Regions from separate parts of the Hymenobacter tibetensis genome, predicted to be linked through region 2. Evidence: riboswitches for the same ligand, from Rfam matches in the RefSeq annotation. Region 2 holds a riboswitch; each other region holds the start of a gene.

Region 1 (10,188 bases), 730 kb from region 2:
CAACGCCTTTACAATGGCACACTACGCCAGGCAGGAAATCCAACAGTTTCTTACCTGGACCAATACGGGTACGCCGTATGGCCAAGCGGCTGCGGCTCTCTTATTGAAGCTCGACACCCTGGCGGCCGAAATAAAGGCCCTGAAGCAACAGTACGAAAGAAAATAGCTCCTGCATTTGCAGGAGCTATTTTCTTTAGAAAGCGTTTTCGTTACCTCTAACCGCTTGCCGAACTGTGAGGGCTACGATTTTCAGGTCTAACAAGAACGACCAGTTCCGGATATAATGGATGTCGGCGTTAACGCGTTTTTCCATTGCTGCGGTTTCTTTGGTTTCTCCGCGGTGGCCTTCTACCTGCGCCCAGCCCGTGATACCGGGTGTTACCTGATGACGCTCCATGAAGTTGGCAATAACACGGGAGTAGTCTTCGGTGTGGCGCAGCATGTGCGGCCGTGGCCCAACTACCGACATCTCGCCGCGCAGCACGTTGATAAACTGTGGTAGCTCATCAATGCTGGTTTTGCGCATGAAGGCGCCAAGCTTGGTGATGCGGCTATCATTGCGGCTGGCTTGCTTGTGGTCAGCGTCCGCGTTGATGCGCATGCTCCGGAACTTCAGGCAATAGAAGGGCTTGCCTCCTTTACCTGTACGGAGTTGCTTGAAGAAAACAGGTCCTCGAGAATCAGCTTTGATTAGCAATGCTATCAGCGGCACCAGCCAACTGAGGAGCAGTACAACAACAAGGGAGGCAAAGAATAAGTCGAAAGCCCGTTTTACAACGGCATTTACGCTACTTTTTGCTTGAGTGGAAGTGGTGTGGTGTGACATACCTTGACGCCTTTTGTGTACATACTTGCAGGACAGTGGGGCGGGTTTAGAGAGGGAGCGGCGAGTTGATTGTAACATTCTAGTAATTATTGTAAAGGTACATAGGTAGACCCTATTATAAAAGTCGATATGTATTATTCTTTGTTTTGTTACAATATTCCCGAGCCATTGTTAGGAAAGTGAAGATTATTATTATATTAAGTAGCCGGTTGTTCTCGAAACTTAATCCAGGGACCTAAACGCCACCCTGAAATAAAGGTTTCAAAATAATTAATCTCTTTTTAGTTAAATTTTTAAACGAACGTTTGTTAGTTTATGGCCCTGTTTTCATTACGGTGCGCGGCAACTGCACCTGTACTTTAGGATGTCAAGGGTTGTATCCTATAGGGATTCACCGGGGGAAATCGTTGTAACCGCTTTATGCAATCGGTTGCTATGAAATAGAAGGATGTTTAGTTCTAGCCGAATTTTACTGTATAAGTACAAGATAAATTCCTCCCTGCAGCCAACTGAGCCACAAAGAGGAATCCAATAATCCAGTTTTAACTACTATTCATTAGGTTGATTTAACTGTGTAAATCAACCGCCTTGCTGCTGTAAGAGCCTGAAATTAGTATTGGCCCACTGAAAGCATCACCAAGGTGCAGGCCTCTTCCGTTTGAATTCCACGCTCCTGCGCCATACGTTCCAACTCCGGATTTTCGGTGCCGGGATTGAAGATGATGCGTTTGGGCTGTAGATCCAGAATGTAGTCATACCAGGTGGGTTGATTCTGCGGTCCTACATATAAGGTTACTGTATCAACGGCCGGAGCGGCCGGCCGGTCAGTGTGAATATCAAGACCCGCAACCTGGCCTTTCCGGATACCTACTGGTACCACTTCGTGGCCGTGCTTTTGGAGTTGGTGGACTGCTCGGTAAGAATAGCGGGCCGGATTATCACTGGCACCTAGAACAAGGGTCTTTTTCATAGCAAAAGGAAATTAGGAGAAGCAGTGGGTGACTTTTTAGGGCTATACCTACGCAGGTAGCCACCAAACAGATCAGGAGGCAAAGATTTTTGCAACAGCCTCCGCACACCGTTCGCCATCCATAGCGGCCGAAACGATGCCCCCTGCGTAGCCGGCGCCTTCGCCGCAGGGAAATAAGCCGTGGATTTCGGGGTGTTCCAAGGTGTCTCGGTCGCGCGGAATACGAACCGGAGAAGAAGTGCGACTCTCCACCCCAACAATTTGAGCGGCGTTGGTGGCATAACCAGGGATTTTCTGCCCGAAATTGCGAAACCCTTGACGCAAGCGCTCCGCCAGTCCTGCCCCCAGGACCTCATCCATGGATACTGCCACGAGCCCAGGCTGGTAGCTGGTTTCCAGTAAGTCCGAGGAAACTTTATTCTTAAGGAAGTCGCCTAGGCGCTGGGCGGGGGCTACTTGCGTGTTGCCGGCTATCAGACAAGCCCGTTGCTCTATCTGCTCCTGTAGCCGCAGCCCGGCTAGCGGCCCGTACTGGCGCAGATCCATATCCTCTAGCTCGATGGCCGTAACGATACCCGAGTTGGCGAAACGAGAATCGCGGCGGCTGGGACTCATGCCATTCACCACCACTTCACCGGGCGCAGTAGCGGCGGGGACAATGAAGCCCCCCGGACACATGCAAAACGAAAACACGCCGCGTTGTTTGCCCTGCCACTGCGTCTGGTGCACCAATGAATAGGAAGCTGCTGGCAACTGGCCGCGGTCAGGTAGCCGGTACTGGGCCTGGTCGATAAGTTGCTGCTGATGCTCTACTCGCACGCCTAAAGCAAAGGGTTTGGCCTCGATGAGGACCCCACGACGGTGCAGCAACTCATAGATGTCGCGGGCAGAATGACCGGTAGCCAGGATAACGGCATAGGCTTCCAGTGCTTCGCCAGCGGCCGTAACCACTCCACGCAAGCGGTGGGTTTCCAGCAGCAGATCCGTTACGCGGGTATCGAAGCGCACTTCCCCTCCGGCCTGACGGATGCTTTCCCGTAGAGCCGCCACCACAGAGGGCAGCTTGTTGGTGCCAATATGAGGGTGAGCATCAACCAGAATGTCGGGAGTGGCCCCGTGTTGCACCAGTAAGCGCAGAATCCGGCCAACGTCGCCGCGTTTGGTAGCGCGCGTATAGAGCTTGCCGTCGGAGTAGGTGCCGGCGCCGCCTTCCCCGAAGCAGTAGTTGGAGTCGGGATTTACGAGGTGTTCTTTGTTGAGGGCCGCCAAGTCGCGGCGGCGGGTGCGCACATCCTTGCCTCGTTCCAGTACTATCGGCCGCACTCCTAGTTCAATGGCCCGTAGTGCCGCAAACAAGCCGGCCGGGCCAGCTCCCACAATCAAGACGGTGCGCTGAGCGTGGCGCACATCCGGATACTGAAACCAGGGTCCGAACAGGCCGACTGGCGGCGGGGTTTGGTAGATATCGGCGCGCAACCGTACCTGAGGTTGCCGGCCGCGGGCATCAATAGATCGTTTGCGCAGGTGCACAAAATCGGCTTGGCCGGGCGTGAGGCTGGCCGCTGCTAACAGGGCCCGATACCGTTTAAACTCATCATAGGCTACTGCCGGCGGCACTAGCACTTCCACTTCTTGCTTGAAATCAGACATAAAGACGGTGAAAGGTGGTTATCCTTTGAACCAGTAGAATCAGGGAGTACACAGCAAAGGTAAGACCTGCTGCCATCGTAACACCTTTCAACGGGTGAAAGTGCGCCGCAAACGACGAGCCCCGCCAGGCACTTTGCAGCAGCCAACGGGGCCCAGGTAGGAGGGAGTATTCAGTGAGGTAGCACTCCTAGAAGCAACAACGAGCTAGGTGGTGATTGCAACAACTGCCTAGGAGCTATTCGCTGAACGCCAGGGTATCGGTATCGTTGGATTTTTTGCGCGGCCAGAATTTCTCCATGGATTGGTTGAAGGTGCTCAGCACCTGAGCCCTAACTTCCCCGGAGCTGTTGCGCAGCAATTGGCCCAGCATATGCCGGTACATCTCCGTAGTAACTTCGAGCCCTTTGGCGCTTACAAGTCCGTGGTGGAGCAGGTCGCAGTTGGTTGCAACGGCGTTAGACATCGATTCAGTGAGCTGCTCACGGGCTTTGTCGGCCTCTTCAAATGATTTTTCCAAACGGGCGCTTAAGTCAGGGTGATACTGATGGTCCATCTTTCAACAGGCAAATGCAGCGGAGTTACTTCTGTACGGCCTTTCTAACTAAAGAGGAAGCAAAAAAGGTTCAGTATATAGCGCTATCGGGGAGCATCCAAAAATGTGCTGCGCAGTACTATTTGAATATAAAGTATTTGACTGTCAAGAAATGCGGCCGTTCACAATTTCTTATTCTGCCAGAATGCGCACAGGCCGCTTGTCCTGATCAATAGCAACGAAGGTAAATAGCCCGGAAACGGCTCGGTGACGCTCTTCGGAGTACATCTGTTCCACAAACAGCTCGACTTGCACTTGCAGGCTGGTATTGCCTACCCGTACAACGGTACCAATCAACTCCACAAGGCTGCCTCCGGGAATAGGATGCGTGAAGTCCACTTTGTCTGACGAAACCGTAACCATTTTGAGGCGGCTAAAACGGGTGGCCGTAATAAAAGCCACTTCGTCCATCATATGTAGAGTGGCGCCCCCAAAGAGGGTATCGTAGTGGTTGGTGGTGTTCGGAAAAACGGCTTTGAAGATGCGCGTTTCGGCGCGGGCAATTTTGTCGGTCAAAGACAAGGACATAAAAGAAGGGGGTTGACAAGGAACTGACTAACCCTTCGCTCAATTTGGCGGTAGCCTGCACCTTAAGTCTAGGTAGGTGAGAACAAGACATGCGGTAGCCTGTGCCACTCTACGGTGGCTGCTCACACAGCTTTTCAGCACCCAACAAGGACCTTTTTCGCGAAGGCAACCTTATCAACTCAGCGGAAGGCAGGTCTCCTGACTTGTAACGTTTTCACCTCCCTTCTCAGCCAGCTGGTGCCAGCCAATGGGTTTGCTAGGATGAAAACTCTTCGTTACTTACAGTAGCGCGACTGTCCGGGATTTACACCCGGTTCCCTTTTCATTTCGGTATTACCCGAAAACCTTTCGCCGTCTGAATTCAAATCGAACAAAGAACAACAAGGGGCAAAGGTAGGTTGTAAGCTCAACTTCCACCTGGTATAGGTGTTTGCGTCCGTCCGGTGGCCTCTCGAACAGGGGGCTGCATCATTAACACGGCGTTTCAAGCAGGGCCCCACCGCTGCGTGGCAGGTTATTTGCCTTGCGCTTGTCGGGCATACGTCTTTGTTTTGAAAATAGCGTCTGTGCCTATACTATCATGCTCTCGTTCACTTTTTCCCAACCCTTCCACATTACCGTCATGCGTAACCACACTTCTAAATTTCTGCTTGTTTTTGTTTGGCTGCTGTTACTCGGTAGTAACAGTGCCTTCGCCCAAACAAAAATGCCGGAAGACAAGTCCAAGCGTCCAAGCCCAATGGCTACCGTGGCGGGTCCTGGTTTCACTATCGAGTACAGCCGTCCTTCGATGAAGGGCCGCAAGATATTCGGTGAGCTAGAGCCCTACGGTAAGGTGTGGCGCACCGGTGCCAACGAGGCCACCACGTTCGAAGCCAAGCAAGCCGTCAAAATCAATGGTCAGGCGCTACCAGCCGGCACCTATGCATTGTTCACCATCCCCGGCGAGCAGGAGTGGACCATCATCTTCAATAAGACGGCCAAGCAGTGGGGCGCCTTTAAATACGATGAGAAGCAAGACGCGCTACGCGTGAAAGTGAAGCCAACTAAAACGGCGCAACCCGTTGAGCAGTTCACCATAGCCGCCGACAAAGCCGGCACCGTAACGATGGCCTGGGAAAACACGCAGGCTGCTTTCACTGTAAAGTAACAACCGCCGAAAATAGGCTAAACAACAGGGCCACCGTTTCTAGGAAACGGTGGCCCTGTTGTTTTATATACTGATCAACGCATACTAGGCTACCGTTTATACGTGTTGCCTTTCAGCAAGCCGTGGATGAGTTAATTGGCAATACCGACCGTAACCGGAATGGAAGCTCTCTCAGGTTCACTAGAGGCCTCTACTCTAAAATGCAGATGCAGACTTGGATTCCACCCCGTGTTGCCGCTACAGCCACTAGTCTCTTCCTAACCTGTTTGCTAGTCTGGTTGTGCTGTACTACTGTCCCGCCCAAAGCGCACGTGACACGCTACGCCCGTGGCTCGTCGCCTAGTACGCTTTCCACCCAGCCTTTTCCCCAGTCTTCCAATTCCTGAGCACTCCAGAGCTGGGGGTAGAAGATGCGGCGCTGGAACTTGGGAGGCAGGTACTTCTTCCAGTTGGTGCCGCCGGTGGCTGCTAATGCAGTAGGGTCCCGCTCCAGGTAGCGCACGGCCGACTTGAAGTGCATTAGGGGCCAATTCACATTCACGTTCACATCCAGTTGCTTGAGTTGGCGCAGCAAGCGCGGATGCTGCCGGTCTTCTTCAGGTAAGCGCTGCACCACGCTCCACACATTCCGGTCGCGGTAATGAGCGGCGTGGGTAGCGAGCTGCTGGGTGTATTTTTCTTCGAACTGAATGAGCGTTAAAGCTTTGACACCACTCTCTTCAATCGTTGCTCCAGCCTTCCAATAGATGCAGCCAAGCAACTCATCATGAGCGGCGGCCTCCCCGAGCAGCCGCCGTTTTTCTTTGTCCAGCAGGTTGTCGAGCGAGGTGCTAGCAATTTCAATCATGCGATACTGCACCGATTGAAAGCCCGAAGCAGGCATCAGGGACATTCGAAACTGCAGAAACTGCTGCTTGTCCATGCCATCCACCATCACATCAAACGAGTCGATCAGGTTCTCGAAGTAGCGGTTGATGCGGCCTACTCGTAGCACCACCTCTTGTAGGGTGGGGTGCTGCAATTCGCCTATCTGCTCGTACTCGCAAAGGCAGAGCTTGAAATAAAGCTCCGTAATCTGGTGGTACATGATAAAGATTCGCTCGTCGGGAATCTTGGTGAGTGGGCGTTGCAGGCTAAGTAGGGTATCGAGGTTGATGTAGTCCCAGTAGTTGATGTAGTCAGCGAAGTACAGCCCTTCCAGATAGGCGGCCAGGTCTTGGCCGTCGGCACTATACTTTTCCTGCAGCCGGCGTAGCTGGCTCCATACGGCTTCCGGAAACTCGTCTTGGGGGGTAGGCATGAGAAAAAATACGTGGGCGGCGTGGGTGATTACGGCACAAAGAACGAAAAAGCCAACGAATCGGCGAGGCCCGGGCAACCCCAGCAGGCTACGCAGCATCTATCCTACAGACAGCATGTTCCCGGGTGCTGCCGCTGGAAAATGCACCGGTTGTTTGTCCCTTGGTATCCCCGTCGAATCTGATACCTTTACCCTGTCTTATGGCTGAGAAAAGCAGTATTTTCGACATGATTGGACCGGTCATGATCGGGCCCAGTTCCTCGCACACGGCGGGCGTGGTGCGCATTGCCCGCGCCGCAATCCGTATTCTGGGTAGCGTACCGACCCACGCTACCATCACGTTCTACAATTCCTTTGCCCGCACCTACGAAGGGCACGGCTCCGACCGCGCCATTGTGGCGGGCCTGCTGGGCATGACCACCGACGACGTGCGCATCCGCGAAGCCTTCGATCATGCGCGGGAAGCCGGCTTGCAGTACACGTTTCAGGGCGTAGGCAACGCGTCTACGATGCACCCCAACACCATTAAAGTGCAGTTGCGCGATGAGCGTACTGGCCACGTCGTGGAGGTAGTAGGCCAAAGCCGCGGGGGCGGCGTCATCCGCATTGTGGAGGTAGACGGCTTCCCGTCCGACTTCTCTGGCAGCCTGCACACGCTCATTCTTGATGCCGACGATGCCAAGGGCTCTATTGCCTTCATTGCCTCCGTCATTGCGCACGACGACTGCAACATTGCCACGATGCTGGTATCACGCAAGGGAAAAAACGACGTAGCTCGGCAGTTCATTGAGATGGATTCCAGCATCAAAGATGTGACGCTGGCCTACCTGCGCCAGTTGAGCTGGGTGCACCGCGTGACCTATATTCCAACCATAGATTAGCTGCTGCATGGCATGGCCTCGGATGTAGACCTGCCTTCACCTCTGCCTTCCAAGACCTTATTACTTCAAGCTGTCAAGATGAAATCAACTGCTACGCTGACCCGTTTGCTGGCTCTGGTAGGGACCACTACGCTGCTAACGCACGTAGTTCAGCCCGTGTTGGCCCAAACTACCCCGCCGGCCCAGCCGCCCGCCGGCACGTTAGCCCAGCCAACTGCGGTTGCTGGCGCACCATTCACGCTGCAAAGTGCTGTCAATTATGCCCTGGAGCACAACTTGACGGTTCGGCAGTCGCAGTTGAATGCAGAGGCCAGCAAAGTGACGCAGCGGGCGGGGCGGGGGGCCTTGCTACCTACTTTCAACCTAAGCGGTAGCCAAACCTGGAACTACGGTACTGGTCTGGATCCTCTGACCAACGACTTCGTTAGTCAAACTATTCGCTCCAACAACTTCTCGGCCTTCTCGCAGGTTACGCTCTTTTCGGGGTTCCAGCTGCGCAACACTGTGAAGCGGAACGCCCTGGACTTGCAGGCTAGCCAAGGCGATGTAGAGAAGGCGCGCAACGATTTGTCGTTGAATGTGGCCTCTGCCTACTTGCAGCTACTGTTGTCGGAGGAGTTGATTCGTACCAACCAAACTCGGCTTAACAGCACCCAGCAGCAGGTGGAGCGTACCCGCAAGCTGCTCAAAGCTGGCTCGGTGCCGGAAAGCAACCTGCTCGACAGCCAGGCCCAATTGGCTTCCGATGAGCTAACGGTTATTACGGCTCAGAATCAGCGCGACTTGGCTCGTCTCACTCTGATTCAGTTGCTTAACCTAGATGCTGCCGGCGCGGCGGCTTTTCGCATTGACATGCCAGCTCTGGCTGACCCCGACGACCAAGCCGCTTACGATGCCGAGCCGAGTGCTATCTACGAAACAGCTTTGGGGCTACAGCCCGACGTAAAAGCGGCCGACCTGCGCGTGCGTTCCGCGCAAATGGGCGTGGATGTAGCGAAGGGCGCGTACCTGCCGCGGCTCACCTTTGCCGCTGGTGTGTTCACGGGTTTCTCGTCGTCGCGGCTGGCTCGCGTATTCAGCGGCGACTCCACCGAGGCGGTTCCTATTCCGGTCGTACGCCTCGACAACGGCCAGTTCACGGGCTTTGGGGTGCTGCAGCCTCGGCAGCCTCGGGTGGAGTTTTTGCCAGCGAAGTTCTCTAATCAATTGCAGGACAACATTGGCCGGCAGTTGCAATTCAATCTTAACATTCCTATTCTGAACGGTTTCCAGGCGCGTACCAATGTGCAGCGGGCCCAGGTAACCGCCCAACAAGCCGAACTGCAAGCCGAGCAAACCCGCCTGACGTTGCGGCAGAACATTCAGCAAGCGGCCGCCGATGCCCTTGCGGCTCAACGCCAGTTCACTTCCTCGAAGCGGCAGGTGGAAGCCCTGACGGCCGCCTACCGCAACGCGGAAATCCGCTTCAACAACGGCTTGCTGAACGGCACGGAGTTCAACATCGCCAAAAACAACCTGGCGGGTGCCGAATCGACGATGATTCAGAATAAATACCAGTTTATTTTCCGCCGTAAGGTGCTGGATTTCTATCAGGGCCGCCCACTTGCACTTTAGGATAGCTGATTAACTGAGCCGCTGAGTACTTTTGCTTGAACGCTGCTTTGTTATTCTCCACTCTCTCTTTAGTCACTCAGTTTTGCTTTCATGAAGAACAACCGCTTACTCTATATTCTGCTGGGCCTTGTCTTGGTGCTTGTTGTCGGCTTTATGGTGGGCAAAAAGCAGGGCTGGATAGGTAAGCCAGCCGGTACGGAGGTAACGGCCGCCAAGGCCACCACGGTCAACATTGTGGAGCAGGTTAGTGCCTCAGGCAAGGTGCAGCCCGAAACAGAAGTGAAAATCTCGCCCGACGTATCGGGGGAGATTATTCAGTTGTATGTGCAGGAAGGAGATTCGGTGAAGAAGGGCCAACTGCTGCTCCGCATTCGTCCCGATAACTACCAGGCCATGGTCAACCAGCAGTCGGCGGCGGTGAACTCGCAGCGGGCCAACGTAGGCCAGACCCAGGCCCGGCTACAACAGCTGATTGCCAATGCCAAACAAACCGAGCTAACGTACCGCCGCAATGCGTCGCTCTACAAGCAGAAGGTGATTTCGCAGGCAGATTATGAGGCGGCGAAAGCAGCCTACGAAGCGTCGCAGGAAGAGCTAAACAGTGCGCGGCAGAGTATCCGGGCCGCGCAAAGCAACGTACAGAGCGCCCAGGCCGGGTTGGAAGAAGCCCGCCGCAA
Region 2 (10,188 bases):
TGACCGACGTTTCGCAAAGCCGCTACATCCTGGGAATGGAAGAGCGCTGCCGCCGCGAGCTTGGCTACGTGCCGTACCGCGGCTTGCAGAAGGTATCCTCGGAAGAAAACGCCTTTTTCCCCGTACCGGCAGCCCGGCAGCCCGACCCTTACGATCCGCTCGATCCATAACGTGTAGTAAACAACATGAAATATTTCTGGTGGATAATACTGAGTGTGCTGCCCCTGCTTGGCCGAGCGCAAACGGCCGCGCCGGTCGAGCAAGTCAACGTGTTTCTGGGTTCGTCCGGCGACCATGGCCAACTCTCGCCCGCGGCTTCGTACCCGTTCAGCATGGTTAGCCTGGGGCCCCAGACCTACCCCAACACTCACACCGGCTACGAGCATTTGGCCCGCAAATTCCTAGGCTTCACCCACAACCGGTTCGAGGGCGTGGGCTGCATGGGCAGCGGCGGCAACTTGCTGGTGAAGCCCTTCATGGGCCGGCAACCCCAGCAAACCGAGCTGCTCAAAGCCGCGGAGCAAGCCGAGCCAGGCTACTACAGCGTCTCGTTCACCAATGGTCAAAAAGCGGAGCTGACGGTAGCCCAAAAGTTTGGCGTGCACCACTATTCGTTTCCAGCCGGCGACCCTGGGCTGTATTTTGATCTGAGCCACTCCTTCGTAAAGCGCTTCAAGCAGGAGCAGCACACCACCGAGGGCACGGTGCTTAGCGGCTGGATTGAAGCCGCTACCACCTGCGACGCGGGCCTGTACCGCCTGTTCTATTACCTAGAAATCAACCGCCCGGTGCAGTGGGAAACCACGGGCGCGCACCAACTGATTGCCCGCCTGTCCTCCTCGGGCAGTCCTGCCGAGGTAGAAGTGCGGGTAGCCTTTTCCTCGGTCAGTGTGGCGTATGCGAAGGCCGGGCTGCGCCGAGAATCTTTCGTGGCGCTCCGGCAGCAAAGCAGCCAGGCTTGGAACGCGCTGCTAAACCGGGTGCAGGTGCAGGGCGAACCAGCGCGCACCAAACTGTTCTATTCTATGCTGTACCGCACGTTGCAGTCACCCTACGTGGTGTCGGAGCCTGATGGCAGCTATCAGGCCATTGATGGCTCACGGCAAATGTCGCGCATGCCCATCTACAACGGCTGGGCCGTCTGGGACAACTACCATACCCAGTTGCCCTTGTTGTCGTTGGTGTACCCCACCGAGTTTCAGAACATAGCTGCTTCGCTGGCCAACCTCTACCGCTTCGGCAAAAAAGACTTTGCTACCAAGCACGAGCCGTCGCCTACCGTGCGCACCGAACACGCTATTGTAGTGTTGCTCGATGCCTACCGCAAAGGCTACAAAGTGGATTTGCGCGGCATCCGCGACTCGTTGATCAGTGAAGTGAACCGCCTCGATTATTCGCACCCCGATAAGGCTCTGGAATCATCTTATGATGCGTGGGCGCTAGCCGGGATTCTAGCCGAACTCAAAGACGACAAGCTAAGCGCGCAGTACCGGCAGAAAGCTCTCGGCTACCGTAACTATTGGCGCAAAGATTTCGCGGATATAACTCAGCCCGATGTCGATAAGCTGCCGGCGCGGGGCATGTACCAGGGCACCGTCTGGCAGTATCGCTGGGCCGTGCCGTTCGACGTAAAAGGCTTGATAACGCTAATGGGCGGCGAAGCGGCCTACCGCCAGCAACTCGACAATTTCTTCGCCGGCGACTTCTACAACCACGCCAACGAAACCGACTTGCAGGCCCCGGCGCTCTACAACGCCTCGCAGCAGCCCTGGAAATCCCAGGCCCTCTTGCACCAACTGGCCGTGGACACCGTGGTGCAGCACTATTTCAACGACAATAGCCGCGGCATTGACCCCTACATTGGCCGCATCTACCAAAACCAGCCCCAGGCCTACCTGCGCACCATGGACGACGATGCCGGCGCCATGTCGGCGTGGTACGTGCTGACGGCGTGCGGCCTCATGCCCGCCTGCGTGGGTGAGCCAGTGTACTACCTGTCGTTGCCGTTGTTTGAAAAGCTAACGCTTCAGGTAGCTCCCAAGAAAACCTTAGCTATTCAGGTAGAAAACTACAGTCCCGTACGGCGCTACATCCAGTCGGCCAAACTGAACGGCAAGCCTATTGAGCGTAACTGGCTGACCCACCAAGAAATAGCGGCGGGCGGCACCCTCACGCTGGTAGCGGCCGATACGCCGAATCTTACCTGGGGCGTGCAGCAACAATGGATTTCCGATGGGCAGGCTGTGAAGTAAGTAAGGTGCCGCGCCAACAATTCACTGGAAACGTCTCTTTAGGGTGGAAGGCGCACGGGTCGGATTACCGCTTACTTTTGCCGCCCTTCGTCTTTCCTCGCCCTTATGCTTCGTTCCATCATGTTTGTCGGTACTGCTTCCGACGTAGGCAAGAGCATCATCACGGCTGGCTTTTGCCGCATCTTCCGGCAAGACGGCTACCACCCTGCCCCTTTCAAGGCGCAGAACATGTCGTTGAACAGCTACGCCACGCCCGAGGGGCTGGAAATTGGGCGGGCCCAGGCCATGCAGGCGGAAGCAGCGGGCATTGCCTGCCACGTCGATATGAACCCCGTACTGCTCAAACCTACCTCCGACCAAGCTTCCCAAGTGGTGCTCAACGGCCGGCCCGCGGGCACGCAGTCGGCCTACGAATATTTCCGCGAAAACGACCGGCACGAACTGTTTCGAGCGGCCACGCAGGCGTACGACCGGTTGGCTGCTCGGTTTGCCCCCATTGTGCTCGAAGGCGCGGGCAGCATTTCGGAGCTGAACCTGAAGCGCCGCGACATCACCAACCTACGCATGGCCCGCCACGCGGGGGCTGCCACCTACCTGATTGCTGACATCGACCGGGGCGGGGTATTCGGCAGCGTGTACGGCACGTTGGCGTTGCTGGAACCCGAAGAAAAAGCTTGCATCAAAGGCATCATCATCAACAAGTTTCGGGGTGACGCCCGGCTCTTTGCTGAGGGCCGGCAGCAGCTCGAAGACCTGACGGGCGTGCCCGTGGTAGGCGTACTACCCTATTTCCGCGATATTTATTTGGAAGAGGAAGACTCCGTTGCCTTAGCCCGCAAGCAACACAGCGGCGGGGTGGCAGGACAGGTGAACGTGGCCGTAGTGCTGCTGGGCCGCATGTCGAACTTCACGGATTTCGATGCTCTAAGCCAGGACCCCCGGGTGCACCTGTTTTTCACGCACGACGCCACCGACCTAGCGGGTGCCGACATAGTTATACTACCGGGCAGCAAGAACACCATCGACGACCTACTAGCACTACAACGTAGTGGTTTGGCTACCGCCGTCCGGCAGGCGCACCGCGCCGGCAAAACGGTGGTGGGTATCTGCGGCGGTTACCAAATGCTGGGGCTTTCGGTGGAAGACCCTGCTGGCGTGGAAAGCTCGGTGGCTGCCGCCGCTGGGTTGGGCTTGCTACCGGTCCGCACCGTGCTGCAAGGCGACAAAACTACTCAACAGCGCCGTTTCACCTTCCTCGACCACCCAACGGCCGACTGCGTGGGCTACGAAATCCATATGGGCCGCACCACCCCCGACGGCCCGCCGCAACCCGTTGCCATGCTTGCTGACGGCACCCCGGACGGGTACGTGGCCAGTGCCCGTTGCTGGGGCACCTACCTGCACGGCATCCTCGACAACCAATCCGTTATCGACCACCTACTGGCGCCCTACACCTCGCAGCAACGCGCTGCTCCCCTGGACTTTGCGGCGTACAAGAACAGTCAGTACGACCGGCTGGCGGCGCTTATTCGCGAAAACGTAGACCTGAAACAGGTGTACGCGGCCCTCCACTCCTAACTCTAGCTTCTTATGCTGCATGGTCACGGCGACGACGGCTACCTCCATTCCCAGCCAATTAAGGCGGATTTCAGTACCAACGTCTGGTATGGCGGGCCGCCCGCGGGGCTGCAGGAATACGTGTTCAGTCAGTGGCCCACCGTAACCCGCTACCCGGAAGTGCTGGCCGAGAGTTTGGCCGCCCAAGTGGCTGCGCACCACGGCGTGCCCCCGGCGCAGGTGCTGATAGGCAGCGGCACCACCGAGAGTATCTACCTGGTAGCACAGGCCTGGGCGGGGCGGCGCACCACTATCCTCACGCCCGCCTTTGCTGAGTACGAAGACGCCGCCCGCCTGCATGGCCACTCGTTGCGTTTTCTGCCGTGGCAGGAACTACAGGCAGACACTGTGCTCGACACGGACCTGGTGTTCATCTGCAACCCCAACAACCCCACTGGCAGCGTGCTAGAGCAGCATGTGCTGGTTGCATTGCTAGAACGCCATCCAAATACGGTGTTTGTGCTCGACGAGGCTTTTCTGGAGTTCACCATCCGCATTACAACTGCTATTCCACTGCTGGCCCGGTTCAACAACCTGATGGTGTTGCGCTCCATGACCAAGGCCTACGCCATACCGGGCCTGCGGCTTGGCTACATGGTGGCTTCGGCGGCGCTTATCAGCCAGCTCACGCAATGCAAGATGCCGTGGGCGGTGAATGCGCTGGCAGCGGCAGCCGGTCATTTTTTGTTTGCTCACTACGCGCAGGTGCAGCCCCCAATCCAGCAAGTATTGCACGACAAGGCTGCTTTAGTGGCGCAGCTTCGTCTTAACTCTGGCATCGAGGTTTTACCTAGCCATACGCACTTTTTTCTGGCGGCCACCAAGCGCGGCACTGCCGCCGACCTCAAACACTGGCTGCTCTCCCAGCACGGGTTGCTCGTGCGCGACGCCGCGAATTTTCGGGGTCTCACGCCGCAGCACTTCCGCGTGGGCGCCCGTAGTGCCACCGACAACAACTTGCTGGTAACTGCTTTACAAAAATGGACCGATTTCGCCGATTAGCCGCACCGCTGGCCGCTGGCTACGCCCTCGATTTACTGCTGGCCGACCCGGAAGGATGGCCCCACCCGGTGCGCACCTACGGTGCACTCATTGCCTCCGGCGAGCGGCAACTCAACCACGGCTCGTACCGCTTTGCCAAAGGCGCGGTGCTGGCAGGTGGCCTGGTAGGCGGTACTTTTGGCGTGTTCCAGCTCCTGGACCGCGCCCAACGCCACCTGCCGCCGCTAGTGGGCCTTGCCATTAACAGCGCGTGGGTGTTCTATGGCTTGGCGAATACGGGGCTGGTGCGCGAAGGCCATGCGGTGTTTGCGGCGTTGGAAAACAACGGCCTGGAAGCCGGGCGCCGGCAACTCGCCCGCATTGTCGGGCGCGACACAACCCAGCTGGATGTGCAGCAGATTCGGACGGCAGTGCTGGAAAGCCTGGCCGAAAACCTCAGCGACGGAGTGGTTGCCCCGTTGTTGTACTACGCTCTGGCCGGAGTACCGGGTCTGATGGCCTACAAAATGGTGAACACCCTAGACTCCATGCTCGGCTACCACAGCCCACGCTACGAGCAGTTCGGCAAGTTCGCGGCCCGCCTCGACGATGTGGCGAACCTGGTGCCGGCCCGCCTTACGGCCGGCTTATTGGCGGCGCTGGGTGGCAGCTGGCGCGGTTTTCAGTTTATCTTCCGGTATGGGCACCAGCACAAAAGCCCTAACGCCGGCTATCCGGAGGCGGCCCTAGCGGGGGTGCTGAACTGCCGGTTCGGCGGGCCGAATACCTACCACGGCCAACTAGTGGTCAAGCCCTACATCGGTAACAACCCGCGCCTGCTGGCGGCCACCGAAATCAACCGGGTAGCCCAACTGAACCATGCCGTGTGCGCCGTGTTGGTGGCAGGCATTGTGGGCCTACTGTGGCACCGACGCACCCCCAGAGCTGGCCTCGAGTAACTGCTCGATAAAGGCGGTATTTTCAGCCCAGTACAGGTGCACGTAGGAAGCCCACACGTTGCCCTGCCGGTAAAGCTGCACGGGCACGGGTACGCCTTTGGCACTGGTAATATGGGCCGCTTCAGGCGTTAGGCCGTGGTCTTGCAGCTGCGAGTAATGAAACTCGTGCCCCTTCACGGTCAGGCCGTTCCATTCCACTACACGGTAGCCTAGGGTCATTTTGGCGTTTTCCAGGGAGGTAGTGCACGGCAGCACGCCCACCATGGCAAAAGCCTGTCCGTGCGTGTCAACCAGGTCAGTGCCCAGGTACATCAGCCCGCCACATTCGGCGTACGTGGTGCCGCCCGCCTGGCAATACGCGGCCACACTGGCGCGCATGGTTTCGTTGTTGTGCAGCTCGGCGGCAAACAGCTCCGGGTAGCCGCCGGGCAGGTACAGAAAGTCGATGCCGGCAGGTAAGGCTGCATCGGTTAGGGGGCTGAAGTAGCTTACCTCGCCGAACTCAGCCAGCGCCTGCACATTCTGGTGATAGGTGAAGGTGAATGCTGCGTCGCGGGCCACGGCAATGCGGCGGCGGGGCGTGTTCCTTTTGCTGGGCGCTTTCGTAGGAGTGGTGGGCACCGCTCGGCGCGTGACTTCGAGTAGCCGGTCGAGGTCCACCGTTTGCGGCAGGGCATCGGCCAGGGCGTCCACAATGGTTTCGTACTGAATATGGGTGTCGATGGACAACCCCAGGTGGCGGGAAGGAATGACGAAAGCCGGGTTGTTGGGCAGATAGCCCAACGCTTCCACGCCCACGTCCTGGCAGGCTTCGCGCAGAAAACTGTAGTGCGAAGCGGTGTTTACGAAGTTGAAAATGGCCCCTATCAGCTGGATGCCTGGGTAAAAGTTCTTGAACCCATACAACAGTGGCGCCACCGAGTAAGCCATGGCCTTAGCATTCACTACCAGCACCACCGGAATACCGAGCTGCTCGGCTACGTCGGCGGCACTGCCTTGCATGCGGTTGGCGCCATCGAAGAGGCCCATTACGCCCTCTACCAACGCTACGTCGGCCGCGGCGGCGTACTGGGCGTAGGTGGCCTGGGTGTGCGCGCTCGAAGCCATAAACACATCCAAGTTGAGGCTCGGGCGGCCTGCAGCCTGGGTATGATGGTGCGTATCCAGGTAATCGGGGCCGCACTTGAAGGGCTGCACTACCAGCCCGCGCCGGGCCAGGGCGCGCAGCAGGCCCAGCGTGAGGGTGGTTTTGCCGTTGCCGCTGGCGGGGGCTGCCAGCAGAAACTGAGATTTTTCAGCAGGGGAAGGTAACGGCACAGCAGATACTTTTGCGGGTGAAATCAAATCAAGCACGATGCCCCTCTACGTAATTTCGGGTGGCCCCGGGGCCGGCAAAACTACCCTGCTCGCTGCGCTATGCCAAGCCGGCTTTGCGGGAGCCGAGGAAGTTTCGCGCCAGCTCATTCGCGAATTGGTGGCGCAAGACAGCGAGCTAGTGCCGTGGCGCAACCTGGCCGGCTTTGCCGAACTAGCCCTGGCCCGCATGGTAACCCAGCACCAAGAAGCTACCCGCCGCGGCGGTGTCACGTTCTGCGACCGGGGCCTGCCCGACATCATTGCGTACTTGGAAGTGGCCGGCTTGCCCGTACCGCCCCCCTACTACGCCGCAGTGAAAGCGCACGCGTACCAAACGCCGGTATTCATGCTGCCGCCCTGGCTGGAAATTTACGTGAACGACGCGGAGCGCTGGCAGACCTTCGCCGAAGCGCAGGCGCTCTATAACGCCTTGCAGCACACCTACCAACGCCTGGGGTTCACGACGGTGGAGCTGCCCAAAACCTCGGTAGCGGTGCGGGTTGAGTTTGTGCGGCAATTGATAGAAACCCAGTAAACCACTGCCCGAAGCACGTCGTCCGGCATTTTCTTCTACATTTGCCGACGCATTTGGTAGTCGTTTCCGCGGTGCGGGACGACTTTAAAAGGGAATCCGGTGAGAATCCGGGACAGTCTCCGCTGCTGTAACCCCCTCCACAAGCCGGCTGATACGTAGGCGCCACTGGTTGATACAACAACTGGGAAGGCCATCAGCCGGTGGGGGAAGTCAGAAGACCTGCCGCTGCACCATACAGTCACAGCTTTCGGCAGAAAGGCTCGTTGTACCATGCCCCACTCCCCGCTTCTCCCCGGCCGTGCTGGGGACGTACCCGTTTATTTGTTGGTTTGCCGCAGCGTAGCGCTGCTTGGCCTGCTGTTGCTGTCCCCAGCGGGCTTCAGCCAAACTACCACCCCGCCGAAAACCCGACCGAAAGTTACTGCGGCGCCCGCCACCCGGGGCCGAACCACGGTGCAATACGCCAAGGGGTTCACCATCACTTATGCCGGCAACTGCAAGGTGGTTACCATTCTAAGCCCCTTCGAGCAGAAAACTACGGCTACGCGCTACTTGCTGGTGCCCCGCGGTACTGCCCGCCCCGCCGGCTACCCCGATGCTCAGGTTATTACCACGCCCATTCGCAGCTTGGTAGGGCTTTCGTCGATGCACGTGGCGCTGGCCAGTTTCCTCGGGGCCGATGATATTCTGGTGGGCCTGGGCAACTTCAAATACGCTTCCTCGCCGCGCGTACGGCAGCGCATCACGGAAGGAAAAATCTATGAAGTCGGTCAGGGCAAAGAACTCAACAACGAGCAGCTGATTGCCCGGCACCCCGACCTGGTGATGACCACCGGCTGGCCCGGCGAAAACCTCACCCGTTTCCAAACCTTGGCCGCGGCGGGCATACCCGTCATGATTAATTCGGAGTGGGTGGAGAAAACGCCCCTAGCCCGGGCGGAATGGGTGAAAGTGTTGGCTGTGCTACTCAATAAAGAAGACGTGGTCAACCAGAAGTTCGGGCAGGTAGCGCGCGAGTATCAGCGCCTGGCAACCTTGGGCCAGAAAGCTGCCAAGCGCCCCCGAGTGGTGGTAGGCATGCCGTTCAAGGATGTTTGGCACGTGCCCGACACCGACAGCTACATGGCTCAGTTTCTGCGCGACGCGGGTACCACCTACGCCTGGGACAAAACTAAGTCCCCGCAAGGCAGTCTGGCTCTGTCGTTTGAAACCGTTTCGCCGGTGGCCCTCACCGCCGATTATTGGCTACATACCGGCTCGGTTAGTACCAAGGCAGAAGTGGTGGCCCAGGATGCTCGCTACGCGGCTTTTGCATCCTTCAAAAGCGGACGCGTCTACAACAACAACCGCCGCACCAACGCCCAAGGCGCCAACGACTACTGGGAATCCGGCGCAGTCCGCCCCGACCTGGTACTGGCCGATTTGCTGAGAATCCTGCACCCCGAGCTGCTACCAGCTGGGGCTTTGTGCTACTATCAGCAGTTGAAATGAGCACAACCGTAAGGGTAGCGGCGACGGTGCCGCAACGTGTGCCGGCAGCAGCTGGCGCCCGGCGGCGTGCGGCGTGGCTAGTGGTGTTGGCTGGGTTGGTCGTGCTGGGTTTTGTGCTCGATATTGCCTTGGGCTCGGTGCGCATTCCACTTTCGGCCGTGGTTGATATTTTGCTTGGCCGGCCTGGGAAGACGCCCGCCTGGGAATTTATTGTGCAGCAAATTCGCTTGCCCAAAGCCCTGACGGCCTTGGCCGTCGGCAGCGGGCTGGCTGTTAGTGGCTTGCAAATGCAAACTCTGTTTCGGAATCCGCTGGCCGGGCCTTCGGTGCTGGGCCTCACGGCGGGTGCGGGCTTGGGGGTGGCGGTGGTGATGCTGGCCAGCGGCAGCGTGGCGGGCAGTTTTGCCATTCGGGCGCTGGGTATCGGTGGCAGTTGGAGCCTGGTGCTGGCCGCCACTACGGGGGCCGCGCTGGTTATGGGGCTGGTGCTGGCCCTTTCCGCCAAAGTGCGCGACAATGTGGTGCTGCTTATTGTGGGCATCATGATTGCCAGCGTCACCGGAGCCATAGTGAGTTTGTGGCAGTACTTCAGCGCCCCCGAGCAGATCCAGGAGTACTTGCTCTGGACGTTTGGTTCGCTGGGCGGCGTGGTAGGCGCCCACCTGACGGTGCTGGCCCTGGTGGTTGGTGTGGGGCTGGTGTTGGCGTTTGCGTCGGCTAAGTCGTTGAACGTGCTGCTGCTGGGTGAAAACTACGCCCGCAGCATGGGGCTACGAGTTGGCCGCTCCCGCACCCTTATTATTCTGAGCACCAGCTTGCTGGCAGGGTCCATTACGGCTTTTTGCGGGCCCATTGGGTTTGTGGGTATTGCGGTGCCCCACCTTACCCGGGCGCTCCTGCGCACCGCCGACCACCGCGTGCTATTGCCTGCTTCCTGCTTGGCCGGGGCCGCCCTCACGCTGGGCTGCGACTGTATCACGCAGCTGCCGGGCAGTCA
Region 3 (10,188 bases), 1.3 Mb from region 2:
ATTACTATCACTCGGCACCCCGGAAATAGCTGCTTGAGTTGCCCACATACTGGTAGCGTGAGCACCACATCACCAATAGCATCGGTACGGCTGACGAGGAAAGTGCGCATCAAGGAAAGACAAATGAAAGGCAAACCAGACAACAAGTAAGGCAGCAATTGTGGGCATTACTACTACACATGCTACTTCACGCTGTAGTATCCTTACTTCTGAGCTTGAGCTTGGCAAATTTCAGGAAAACACCCCAAGCAGAAATAACAGCAATACTCAACCCAGCAAACCCATCGAGGAAACCCAGCCGAAAGAAGTAGCCATACATGAACTTCCACCACGGCTTAAGTAGCAGATGAAACAGCGTGACCTTCCACCGGCCACGTAGCCATAGCTCATCGGCGGCAATGCTGGTGAAGCGGTTAAGCTGGCTAACGTGCTCCTCCACGGAATTGTAGGAGTAATGCAGCAAATCCCCTTTCAACTCCCCAGCTACATCCCCCGTCTCCAACTCGAAATGCTCGTGCAATAAGAGGCCTTGCCACTGTCCTAGTCGTCGGTTGTAGAGCCGTAGCTTCCGGTCGGGGTACCAGCCGCCGTGGCGGACCCAGAAACCGCAGTAATTGGTGAGCCGCGCCAGCGTGTAGCCTGCTTGTTGCCAGTCCTGCTTCACCGCCAGTATGCTCTGGCGCAGTTCTTCGGTTAGTACCTCGTCAGCATCGAGTTGCAGCACATAATCATACCGAGCCTGAGAAGTAGCAAAGTTCTTCTGCTGCACGTAGCCTTCGAAAGCATGCTGAATGACGCGCGCTCCTTGCTGCTGAGCTAATTCTACGGTGCGGTCAGTGGAGAAAGAATCCACCACCAACACTTCGTCTGCTATGCCTTGAAGAGCCCCTAGGCACCGGACAATATTTTGCTCTTCATTGAAGGTAATGACGACGACGGACAGAGAAACAGGCAGCATGTGATGCAAATATCCAAGATTTCGGCGGTCCGAGTTACTTCTTGAACCGATGTGGCACCAAACACCACGCCGTATGGATTGGCGCCACCCACATATACAGTTCGGCTAACGCGGATTAGGTACCGGCCACACAGCCAGTCGTCAGTTGCTCGTTGAGCATTAAGCAACCTGCTTATCACTTCAAGGAATATTAAGGTAACTAGCCAGCCTCAACCGTTAGCTTTCGTATATCCAGCTTTATCACCTCAACTTTAACGTATGCCTACTCTGAAAGACAAAATCATTCTTGTGACAGGAGCCACATCCGGCATTGGAGAGGTGACAGCCCGCGAGCTAGCCAAACAAGGAGCACACGTGGTATTACTAGCCCGCAACGCCGAAAAAGCGGAAGCAACCCGGCGTAATATAGTAGCCGCCGCGGGCCACGACTTAGTTGGCGTTCTGCTCTGTGACCTGTCAGACTTAAACCAAGTGCGCAAAGCGGCCGAGACATTCAAACGCATCTACCCACGCCTGGATGTGTTGGTAAACAACGCAGGCCTGCTCTTCGGCACTCCCCGCACAGTGTCAGTTGACGGCTATGAAATGGGAGTAGCTACCAATCATCTTGGCCCTTTCCTGCTTACCAGCTTGCTGTTCGATGAGCTTCGGAAGAGTGAAGATGGCCGCATTATCAACGTAGCCTCAGAAGCCTATCGGTTTGCTAAACCCAACATAGCTGATTTCCAATCGGAGCGCCACTACAACCCACTACGGGTGTATGGCAACACCAAACTCTACAATATCATGTTCACGCAGGAGCTGGCGCGGCAACTACGGGACCGTGGCATCACCAACGTCTCCGTCAATGCTGTACATCCTGGCGCGGTGGCCAGCAATTTCGGCACTAGTTCTAGCGTCTTGCTATCTACTATCACCAAGCTATTCCGGCCCTTCATGCTGTCGGTGGAAGAAGGAGCGGCAACCAGCATCTTTCTGGCCTCCGAACCTACTTGCGCCGAAGTTAGCGGGGGGTATTTCGAGAAGAAGCAAGCCAAACCCGTGAAACACCCATTTAACACTCTCGATAATGCGCAGGCGCTGTGGCACGAAACAGAGCGTCTGGTACAGCGAAACTTCTTTCAGGACTAAGAAAAACTCATCTACTCTATCTCCTCACTACTACTGTGATACTTGCCTGGTCCTTACTCAATTTATCATTACTGCTTCTGGTTCTATATGCCTACTGGAAGGTAGGCCACTTTCTGAGCAAACATGTAGGGAAAGGAGTAGCGCTACTTTTTGTGCTTGGCTTTTTTCCTTCAAGACCAATTCTTCAACCCCTGCCGACACAGATGGAAATATGCTAGCTGTTAAGCCGCAATCCAGTAAACCAACCAACCGATCATCCACTATTCGCACTCCTTTAGGGCGTAGCATCGATATTTCATTTATCATCAACTACCAACTCGACAGCACTAAAGCGACACCAACAGGCTTCTATGCTACTGCTTCAGGGTTTACCCTTGGCCATCGGTGGACACCAGTAGCAGGATACGTAAATCAGGAAGGCGACTCGTTGCAATACCATGCAACTATGAAACATGAGTGGCAGCTACTGAATTTTTACGCGAAAACAGAATTCGAAACTTATTCTGGAAGCGTAAGTAGCAAGCAATAATCACCTTAAAAGCAAAACCCCGCCTGGCACGATGCCAGGCGGGGTTTTGCTTTCTAAAAACGCGTATCGCTTAGTAGCGGTACAGGTCGGATTTGAACGGGCCTTCTACCGAAACTTTGATGTAGTCAGCTTGCTTAGGCGTCAACTCGTCCAACTCAACACCGATTTTGGCGAGGTGCAGGCGAGCTACTTTTTCGTCGAGGTGCTTCGGCAAGGTATACACTTGCTTCTCGTACTTGTCGGCATTCTGCCACAACTCCAACTGGGCCAACGTCTGGTTGGTGAAGGAGTTCGACATTACAAACGAGGGGTGGCCAGTGGCGCAACCAAGGTTCACCAAACGGCCTTCAGCCAGGATGATTACCTCTTTGCCTTCGATGTTGTAGAGGTCAACTTGTGGCTTCACCGTGTCTTTGGTGTGACCATAGTTCTTGTTCAACCACGCCATGTCAATTTCATCGTCGAAGTGACCGATGTTGCAGACAATGGCCTTGTCTTTCAGGCTGCGGAAGTGCTCCTCAGTGAGGATGTCACAGTTGCCAGTAGCCGTCACCACGATGTCCGCTTCTTTCACAGCGTTGGTCAGCTTCTTTACGGCGTAGCCGTCCATGGCAGCTTGCAAGGCGCAGATTGGGTCGATTTCCGTTACAATAACGCGGGCTCCAGCACCAGCCAAGCTAGCAGCGGTACCTTTTCCAACGTCACCGTAGCCGGCCACTACCGCTACTTTGCCAGCCATCATCACGTCGGTAGCCCGACGGATAGCGTCTACTGCCGACTCTTTGCAGCCGTACTTGTTGTCGAATTTCGATTTAGTAACCGAGTCGTTCACGTTGAAGGCAGGGAACTGCAGCGTGCCGTTCTTCACCCGCTCGAACAAGCGCAGTACACCAGTAGTCGTCTCTTCCGAAACGCCTTTGATACCAGCGGCTAGCTCGGGGTACTGGTTCAGCACCATGTTGGTCAGGTCACCACCGTCGTCGAGGATCATGTTCAGGGGCTCGCGCTTCTCGCCGAAGAACAGCGTCTGCTCGATGCACCAGTTGAATTCCTCTTCGTTCATGCCCTTCCAAGCATACACCGGGATACCAGCAGCCGCAATAGCGGAAGCAGCATGGTCCTGGGTGGAGAAGATGTTGCACGACGACCAGGTTACATCAGCACCCAAGGCAATCAGGGTTTCGATGAGAACCGCCGTTTGGATGGTCATGTGCAAGCAGCCAGCGATACGAGCGCCTTTCAGCGGCTTCGATGCACCGAACTCTTCACGTAGCGCCATCAGGCCAGGCATCTCAGCTTCGGCCAAACGGATTTCCTTACGGCCCCACTCTGCGAGGCTCATGTCTTTTACTTTGTACGGAACGTAAGCCGTGGTCTTGGTCTCAACCATGATATAGAAGGTTTTTTGCGAGTCAACTGCAAAGATAGCTAAAATGTTATTTGGGCTTTAACACAAAAAAGCCTGCCCAGTGAGAGGCAGGCTTTTAGCTATGAGCTATTTATGCTTTAGTTGTTCTGAATAATAACTGCTTGTGCTCGCTGAGCGGTAGGAACGGCTGCACCAGCAATACCACGCACAACGACGGTGTAAATTTTACCTGCTTCGAAAGTTTTGGTACCAGTTCCGGAGCCAGAGCCGTCACCCACTACTAATACTTGCGTGCGTGGTGTACCATTGGCCGTGATAGTTAGGTTGAGAGCCACTCCAGCATTTAGCGCCACAAAGCTGGAAGCTGCACCAAAGGCAACATCAGGCGTAACATCTGTACCAGCAGCGCCGGGAAGAGGTGAAGGCAAAGTCAGCCGGACAGGCGAAGGAGCATCAACACCTAGATGTACTACCCGAACTTTGGCTTGACCAGCTGCAGGTGCAGTCAGATCATCTTGAATGGGAAGCAGCCCTGCGCTCCCAACACCATTGGTTGGCGAATACGCAAACACTGTGTAACTCTGGTTTCCATCAATAGTAAGCGCCTGCTCAGTGACTACCTGACTACCGTTGTTGATACGAAACTTAGGAGAACCGGCGTTGACATTTAAGTAATTAGAACTTTGCCCGTAGTTGAGCTGGCCCACTTGTTGGTCGTTTACAAATGCTGTGACCTGTACGTTGGCCGAGGCAGCAGCGTGCGAAATCAGCACTCTTCCTTGCGCGGGGGTAGCTGGGTTATCATCATCGCCACAGCTTGCGAAAGACAATGCAGCAGGAAGGGCGGCGAGTAGGAGAGAACGGCGAAATAAAGTGGAAAAGGTTTTCATCAGTGGGCACTATGGTGAGAGGAAATACGGTATTGCGCTCAGAACGTAAGTGTGGTTCCTTTTGTTGAGCTGCCATTAGAATCTTTTTGTTGCTGAGAGTCTTAGCTTCTTGCCTGAGACTTTATTAAATTTGTACTATGCATTACCTCACCTCGCTCCCCTACCGCGCACACCATCGCTCACTTGTCCTATTTAGTATGGCCACAATGCTGTTCAGCTCCCCGCTGTACGCACAGCAAAGTCCGCCTACGATTCAACTAAGCCCCGAAGATCAGAACCGGGGACTAAATGGACCTCAGAAGAACTTTTATTTCGCCACCAAGACCAACCCTACCGACGACGATTACCAGAACGCTGGCTATTTCGGACAGCGGTTGCGCCCTTACTTAGCGGGCAACACAGAGGCTCTCGATAATTTGAACAGCTACCGTCGTCAGAAGTGGCTGTTTTTGGCGGAACGGGCTGTATTCATAAGCTCAGTGGCTACCTACGGTGCTCAAGTACTGCACGGCGACGGACCTCAGCAGTACTTCAACAACGTTCAAAAAGTAACGATAGGTGTAGCAGCCGCTAGCTTGCTGTCCAACGTATTTATCACGCGCCACACCAACGAGCACTTCGAGCGGGCCGTGAATGCACACAACGCAGGCTTCCCAGCAGCTCATCGTACGGGCGGCATGTTGCGTCGTCTTGCACCAAGCGGTGTTGGCATGGGAGCGGCTCCTACCGGGCAGCCGTTGCTGGCCTTGCGTTGGCAGCTTCGCTAGCACTTGTGGCATAAACGGGCTAGCGTTGTTTGTTGTAATAAACGAAGTTCAGCACGAATTTGTAGGAGAAGGCACTCTTCCCCGCATTGAAAACGTTTACTTCACAGCACATGCTACCACAAGCGCCTTACCTTTGGGCTTGATTGGGGCCGTGGATGAGCACGATGGCCAACCACGCTTTTTTTTGTCCGTAGGAGTAATACATGGAATTTCCGTTGCCCGAGGCGGCTCGTCGTTACGTTGCCAAGCATCTGTACGACGACCCCGCTCAACTGGCCCTGCAAGCCCGCCGTTACCCTAGTCTACCCGTTCCGGAGTTGGTACGCCAGATTCAGGCGCGCCAGAAGGCCCGTCTGAAAGTACCCGCCTGGGCCGACAACCCTGACTTGATTTTTCCACCGACTTTGTCGGTAGAACAAGCTTCTTCGGCCCGTACTGGTACTTTCAAAGCATCGTTGGTTACGGGGCAGCGCCTCGTTGACCTCACAGGTGGCTTCGGGGTGGACGTTTCGTGCTTTGCAGAGCAGATACCAGAAGTGCATTATGTGGAGCGCAACGCGGCCTTGGCCGATGTAGTACGCTTCAACCTGACGCACCTGGGCATCACCAATGTGCAGTTTCACACGGCTGATGCCGTGAACTTCCTGCGCAACACGCCTGATACCTTCGACTGGATCTACCTCGATCCTGCCCGACGTGACACGGCGGCTAAGAAGATATTCCGGCTGCAAGACTGTGAGCCTGATGTGTTGCGCCTCATGCCGCTGCTGTTGCACAAAGGGCGGCGCGTCTTGCTGAAAACTTCGCCTATGCTTGATATAGATCAGGCGGTGTTGGAGTTACGTCAGGTGCGCCGCTTGTGGGTAGTAGCCGTCGATAATGAATGCAAGGAGGTGTTGTACGAACTGGGCCCTGAAGCGGCCGTCGACCCAGAGCGCTACACTGTGAACCTGCTTCGTACGGGTGAGCAGCAGGAGTTTCGCCTGAACAGGGCCCGCGAAGCCCGGGCTATTTCCCGCTATGCTGAGCCGCAGGACTATCTGTATGAGCCCAACGTTGCAGTGCTGAAGGCAGGCGGGTTCCGTAGCATCGGCACGGCGTTCGAGCTACTGAAGCTGCACCAGCATAGCCACCTCTACACTTCCGATACGTTACGGCCTGAGTTTCCAGGCCGTATCTTCCGTATCCGGGCAGTGGAGCGCTATGATGCAGTGGCTATCAAAGTGCATCTCGGCCCCGAGGCTCGCGCCCACGTCACGACGCGTAACTTTCCCGACACCGTAGCCGATTTCCGCCACCGCACTGGTATTCGCGAAGGCGGCGACACGTATCTGTTTGCCACCACCAACTTGGAAGGCAAACTGATGATACTGGTCTGCGAAAAACTGTAGCAAGCGCGGTTGCTGTGGGGCTGCGTAACAAACGCGGCTCAGACAGCAACCGCACTGCTTTTAGCGAGCGGGGCTGGTCCATTTGCTACCCTTAATGCGGAAACGCCACGGCAGCGCGGCATCGTCGCCGGCATAATCTATTCCTACACGGGGGCTGGCTAGTATCAGGTCTTCGGCTACCGGTTCCTGCTGATCTTCCAGCCAAATGGTTGTTCCGGTAAGGTCGGTGCCGTAGTGCTGGGTACTGATGCCAAGTGCTTGAGTGAGCAAGCCAGGACCACCTGTAAGGTTGCGCTTGACCTCTGTTACTCCGCGGCGGAGCAGCATTTCTGGGATGCCCACAGTGGGTTCGATTCCTCGAATCAAGACAGCATCGGCTTTGCCCGCTTCGTTGGTGATAATGTTGAACAAGGCGTAGCGCCCGTACACGAGGTACACATAGGCTACGCCGCCTGGTTCATACATAATCTGGGTGCGGGCAGTGTAGCGCCCCAAATGCGAGTGGCAGGCTTGGTCGTTGATATGGGCGTAGGCTTCTGTTTCCACAATCCGGCCGCCGGTTAGCACTCCGTTGATGTTGGTGTAGACGTATTTGCCTAATAGGTCGTGGGCCACCTGCACGGGGTCAGGGCGGCGGTAAAAGTCAAGCGCAATCTTCATGAATACGACGAACAACTGTGGGTGTCACTGGAGAGCTATGCCTGCACTACGAAGAATGCTGCCTCAGGGCTTCTCAACAGCATTAGGGGCAGGCAAGCAGACCAGCCACCATGAGATGGATACGCACGCTACGGAAAACAAGCAACCGCAAACCAGAAACTCCTCTCTATCTTTGTGGCTGTAAAGGTGGCCGGACTCTGATTGGAGAGCGAGGCTGAAAAGGGAATTCGGTTGAAATCCGGAGCTGTCCCCGCAACTGTACGCTTCACGAGTTTGGCGCGCCTCTGCTGCCACTGTTTCAGCGAAAGCTTTTTCCAAACAACCGGGAAAAGCTGGAGAAATGGGAAGGCGGCGCACCGGAAGCAAGCCAGGAGACCTGCCTTTGCTGTTTTTATGTTCAGCGCTTTCGGAGGAAGAGCGGAGAACGAATGCAGTGGCGGCCTTCAAGTCGCTGATTTTTTTCTGTTTTCGGCCTCGGCTTTGGGGTGGTTGTCTGGTAAGCCAGAGCCACGCTGTAAGTTTTGAACTAAATTTTCCTGACTTGGAGATTTGGTTCCGATGATTGATTTTAGTGGGCAGTTGAAAAGCTCGAAGCTGCTTTGCCGCGGCGGCGCCACCGCGCTACTAGCCGTGCTTGGGCTAGCGAGTGCTCCAGCAAAGGCGCAGCAGGCCTCTACTTCTCCCCTCGACTCCATTCAATCGTTGCCCAACGTGCGGGTACAGGGTATTCACCTAAGCCGCTTTGCGGTTGGCAGCCGCGTCAGCACGCTCGATTCTAGTGCGTTTGCTATAACAGGTAGCACAGTAGCCGACGCCTTAGCAGTTCGCACCCCTCTCTACCTGAAAGAATACGGCCCAGGTCAGTTGGCATCCATTGCCATTCGGGGTACGTCGGCGCAGCATACAGCGGTACTTTGGAACGGCTTCAACATCATGCTGCCCACGTTGGGCCAGAACGACTTTGCCCTCCTACCATTAAGTGGCGTTAGCCAAGTGGCTGTACAGCATGGGCCGGCTGGCGGCACCTACGGCACGGGGGCAGTAGGCGGCACTTTGTTGCTGTCGGCCCCCGCCGTGTGGGGCGCGGGCCCCCGGGTACGGGTGCAGGCTGATGCCGGTAGCTATGGCCTACGCGCTGGCAGTGTAGAGGGCAGCTTCAGCAACCAACGCATAGCGATGCGCACGGCCGCCTCCTACCGCACGGCCGACAACGATTTTCCGTACGAAGTGCGCGAAATAACCGGCTTAACTCGCTACCGCCAACAAAACGCCGCGCAACAGCAGTGGAGTTTCGCGCAGGATGCTACGCTACGGGTAGGACAACAAGGAGAAGTGCAGGCCTCGGTATGGCTCACAGAAGCCAACCGCGAAATTCAACCTTCTATAGGTTCGGCCAATAGCAACGCCACCCAACACGATCAAAGCCGCCGGTTGCTGGCTGGGTACCGGCATGTTTCGGCGCGGCACGAGTCGGGCGTACGGGTGGCGTGGTTTGAAGACGTGCTCGACTACCTGAGCGACGGCGTGGAGAGTTTTTCACAAGTGCGCACAACGCAAGCCCAGGCCGACCATACCGTCAACTTCAAGAGCAAAGCCAGCCTCCGGGGCGGTGTAGAAGCGCAACATTTTGCTGTAGCGCCTGGCCTGTACAGAGGCGCCGTGGATGAAAACCGTTTTGCGGGCTACCTATTATTCCGCTACGACCCCCACCCAGTGCTGCACCTCTCTGCCAACCTGCGCCAGGCTATACTGCCTGGCCGCCAGGTGCCTCTTACGCCTACTGTTGGAGCGGAGTGGGAAGTGTTGCATACAGAACAGCAACAGGTACTAGTGAAGGCCAGTGCTTCGCGCAGCTACCGGGCCCCTACTCTCAATGAGCGGTACTGGCCCCAGGGCGGAAACCCCGATCTGCGACCCGAGAGCGGCTACGGGTATGAAGCCGGACTGCAACACAGCATCAAGCCAACCAAGCAGCTGAAAGTATCGTCGGAACTCACGGCGTTTCAGCAACTGGTAGACGATTGGGTGGAATGGCGCACCGATCCGCGGACCAGCTTCATTTCACCCAACAACCTGCGGCAAGTGCGCGCGCGGGGCCTAGAAGCCAGCAGCCACTTGACATGGCGACAGGGGCAGTACCAGCTTCAGGCCCGGGCTAGTTACGCCCTGACGCAATCAGAGAAGACACGCGGTGCTTCCGATGATTTGGTACCCGTTGGCAGACAGTTGGCATACGTGCCACTACACACGGCTGCCCTCACCACCGACCACAGCTGGCGCCGCTGGCAGGTAGCTACAGCACTCCGATTTACGGGCTACCGCTACGTGTATACGGGCACCCAGTATCTGCCAGCTTATGCCCTGCTGAATGCCACCGTCAGCTACACCCTGCGCCTACAGCAAACCTACGCGTTGACTGTGACCGGACAGGGCTTCAATCTTACCAATACCAGCTACCAAACCTACGAGGCCCGGGCCATGCCGCCGCGTTGG

What was found. Region 2 has a riboswitch for cobalamin ahead of MTX78_RS14385 (ABC transporter substrate-binding protein). Riboswitches for the same ligand answer to the same signal wherever they lie in the genome.
Region 1: another riboswitch for cobalamin. It lies ahead of MTX78_RS11545 (acyl-CoA thioesterase); the one in region 2 lies ahead of MTX78_RS14385 (ABC transporter substrate-binding protein).
Region 3: another riboswitch for cobalamin. It lies ahead of MTX78_RS19660 (TonB-dependent receptor plug domain-containing protein); the one in region 2 lies ahead of MTX78_RS14385 (ABC transporter substrate-binding protein).

What each region holds. Positions count from the first base shown of each region.
Region 1 is NZ_CP094669.1:2,883,472-2,893,659, reverse strand. Features, by position in the region: gene MTX78_RS11570 (hypothetical protein) at 1-166, shown strand, start outside; gene MTX78_RS11565 (exopolysaccharide biosynthesis polyprenyl glycosylphosphotransferase) at 194-826, opposite strand; gene MTX78_RS11560 (CoA-binding protein) at 1,437-1,796, opposite strand; gene MTX78_RS11555 (NAD(P)/FAD-dependent oxidoreductase) at 1,869-3,446, opposite strand; gene MTX78_RS11550 (hypothetical protein) at 3,682-3,999, opposite strand; gene MTX78_RS11545 (acyl-CoA thioesterase) at 4,171-4,566, opposite strand; cobalamin riboswitch at 4,738-4,930, opposite strand; gene MTX78_RS11540 (DUF2911 domain-containing protein) at 5,189-5,716, shown strand; gene MTX78_RS11535 (tryptophan 2,3-dioxygenase family protein) at 6,036-7,016, opposite strand; gene sdaAB (L-serine ammonia-lyase, iron-sulfur-dependent subunit beta) at 7,217-7,897, shown strand; gene MTX78_RS11525 (TolC family protein) at 7,976-9,511, shown strand; gene MTX78_RS11520 (efflux RND transporter periplasmic adaptor subunit) at 9,602-10,188, shown strand, end outside.
Region 2 is NZ_CP094669.1:3,614,047-3,624,234, forward strand. Features, by position in the region: gene MTX78_RS14350 (YdcF family protein) at 1-170, shown strand, start outside; gene MTX78_RS14355 (glycoside hydrolase domain-containing protein) at 186-2,252, shown strand; gene MTX78_RS14360 (cobyric acid synthase) at 2,358-3,830, shown strand; gene MTX78_RS14365 (pyridoxal phosphate-dependent aminotransferase) at 3,843-4,871, shown strand; gene cbiB (adenosylcobinamide-phosphate synthase CbiB) at 4,850-5,809, shown strand; gene MTX78_RS14375 (cobyrinate a,c-diamide synthase) at 5,768-7,126, opposite strand; gene MTX78_RS14380 (AAA family ATPase) at 7,164-7,700, shown strand; cobalamin riboswitch at 7,737-7,941, shown strand; gene MTX78_RS14385 (ABC transporter substrate-binding protein) at 7,971-9,191, shown strand; gene MTX78_RS14390 (FecCD family ABC transporter permease) at 9,188-10,188, shown strand, end outside.
Region 3 is NZ_CP094669.1:4,869,117-4,879,304, forward strand. Features, by position in the region: gene MTX78_RS19620 (glycosyltransferase family 9 protein) at 1-110, opposite strand, end outside; gene MTX78_RS19625 (glycosyltransferase family 2 protein) at 188-958, opposite strand; gene MTX78_RS19630 (SDR family oxidoreductase) at 1,217-2,089, shown strand; gene ahcY (adenosylhomocysteinase) at 2,689-4,008, opposite strand; gene MTX78_RS19640 (DUF4397 domain-containing protein) at 4,125-4,877, opposite strand; gene MTX78_RS19645 (hypothetical protein) at 5,075-5,644, shown strand; gene MTX78_RS19650 (class I SAM-dependent methyltransferase) at 5,848-7,035, shown strand; gene MTX78_RS19655 (DNA-3-methyladenine glycosylase) at 7,096-7,695, opposite strand; cobalamin riboswitch at 7,863-8,093, shown strand; gene MTX78_RS19660 (TonB-dependent receptor plug domain-containing protein) at 8,254-10,188, shown strand, end outside.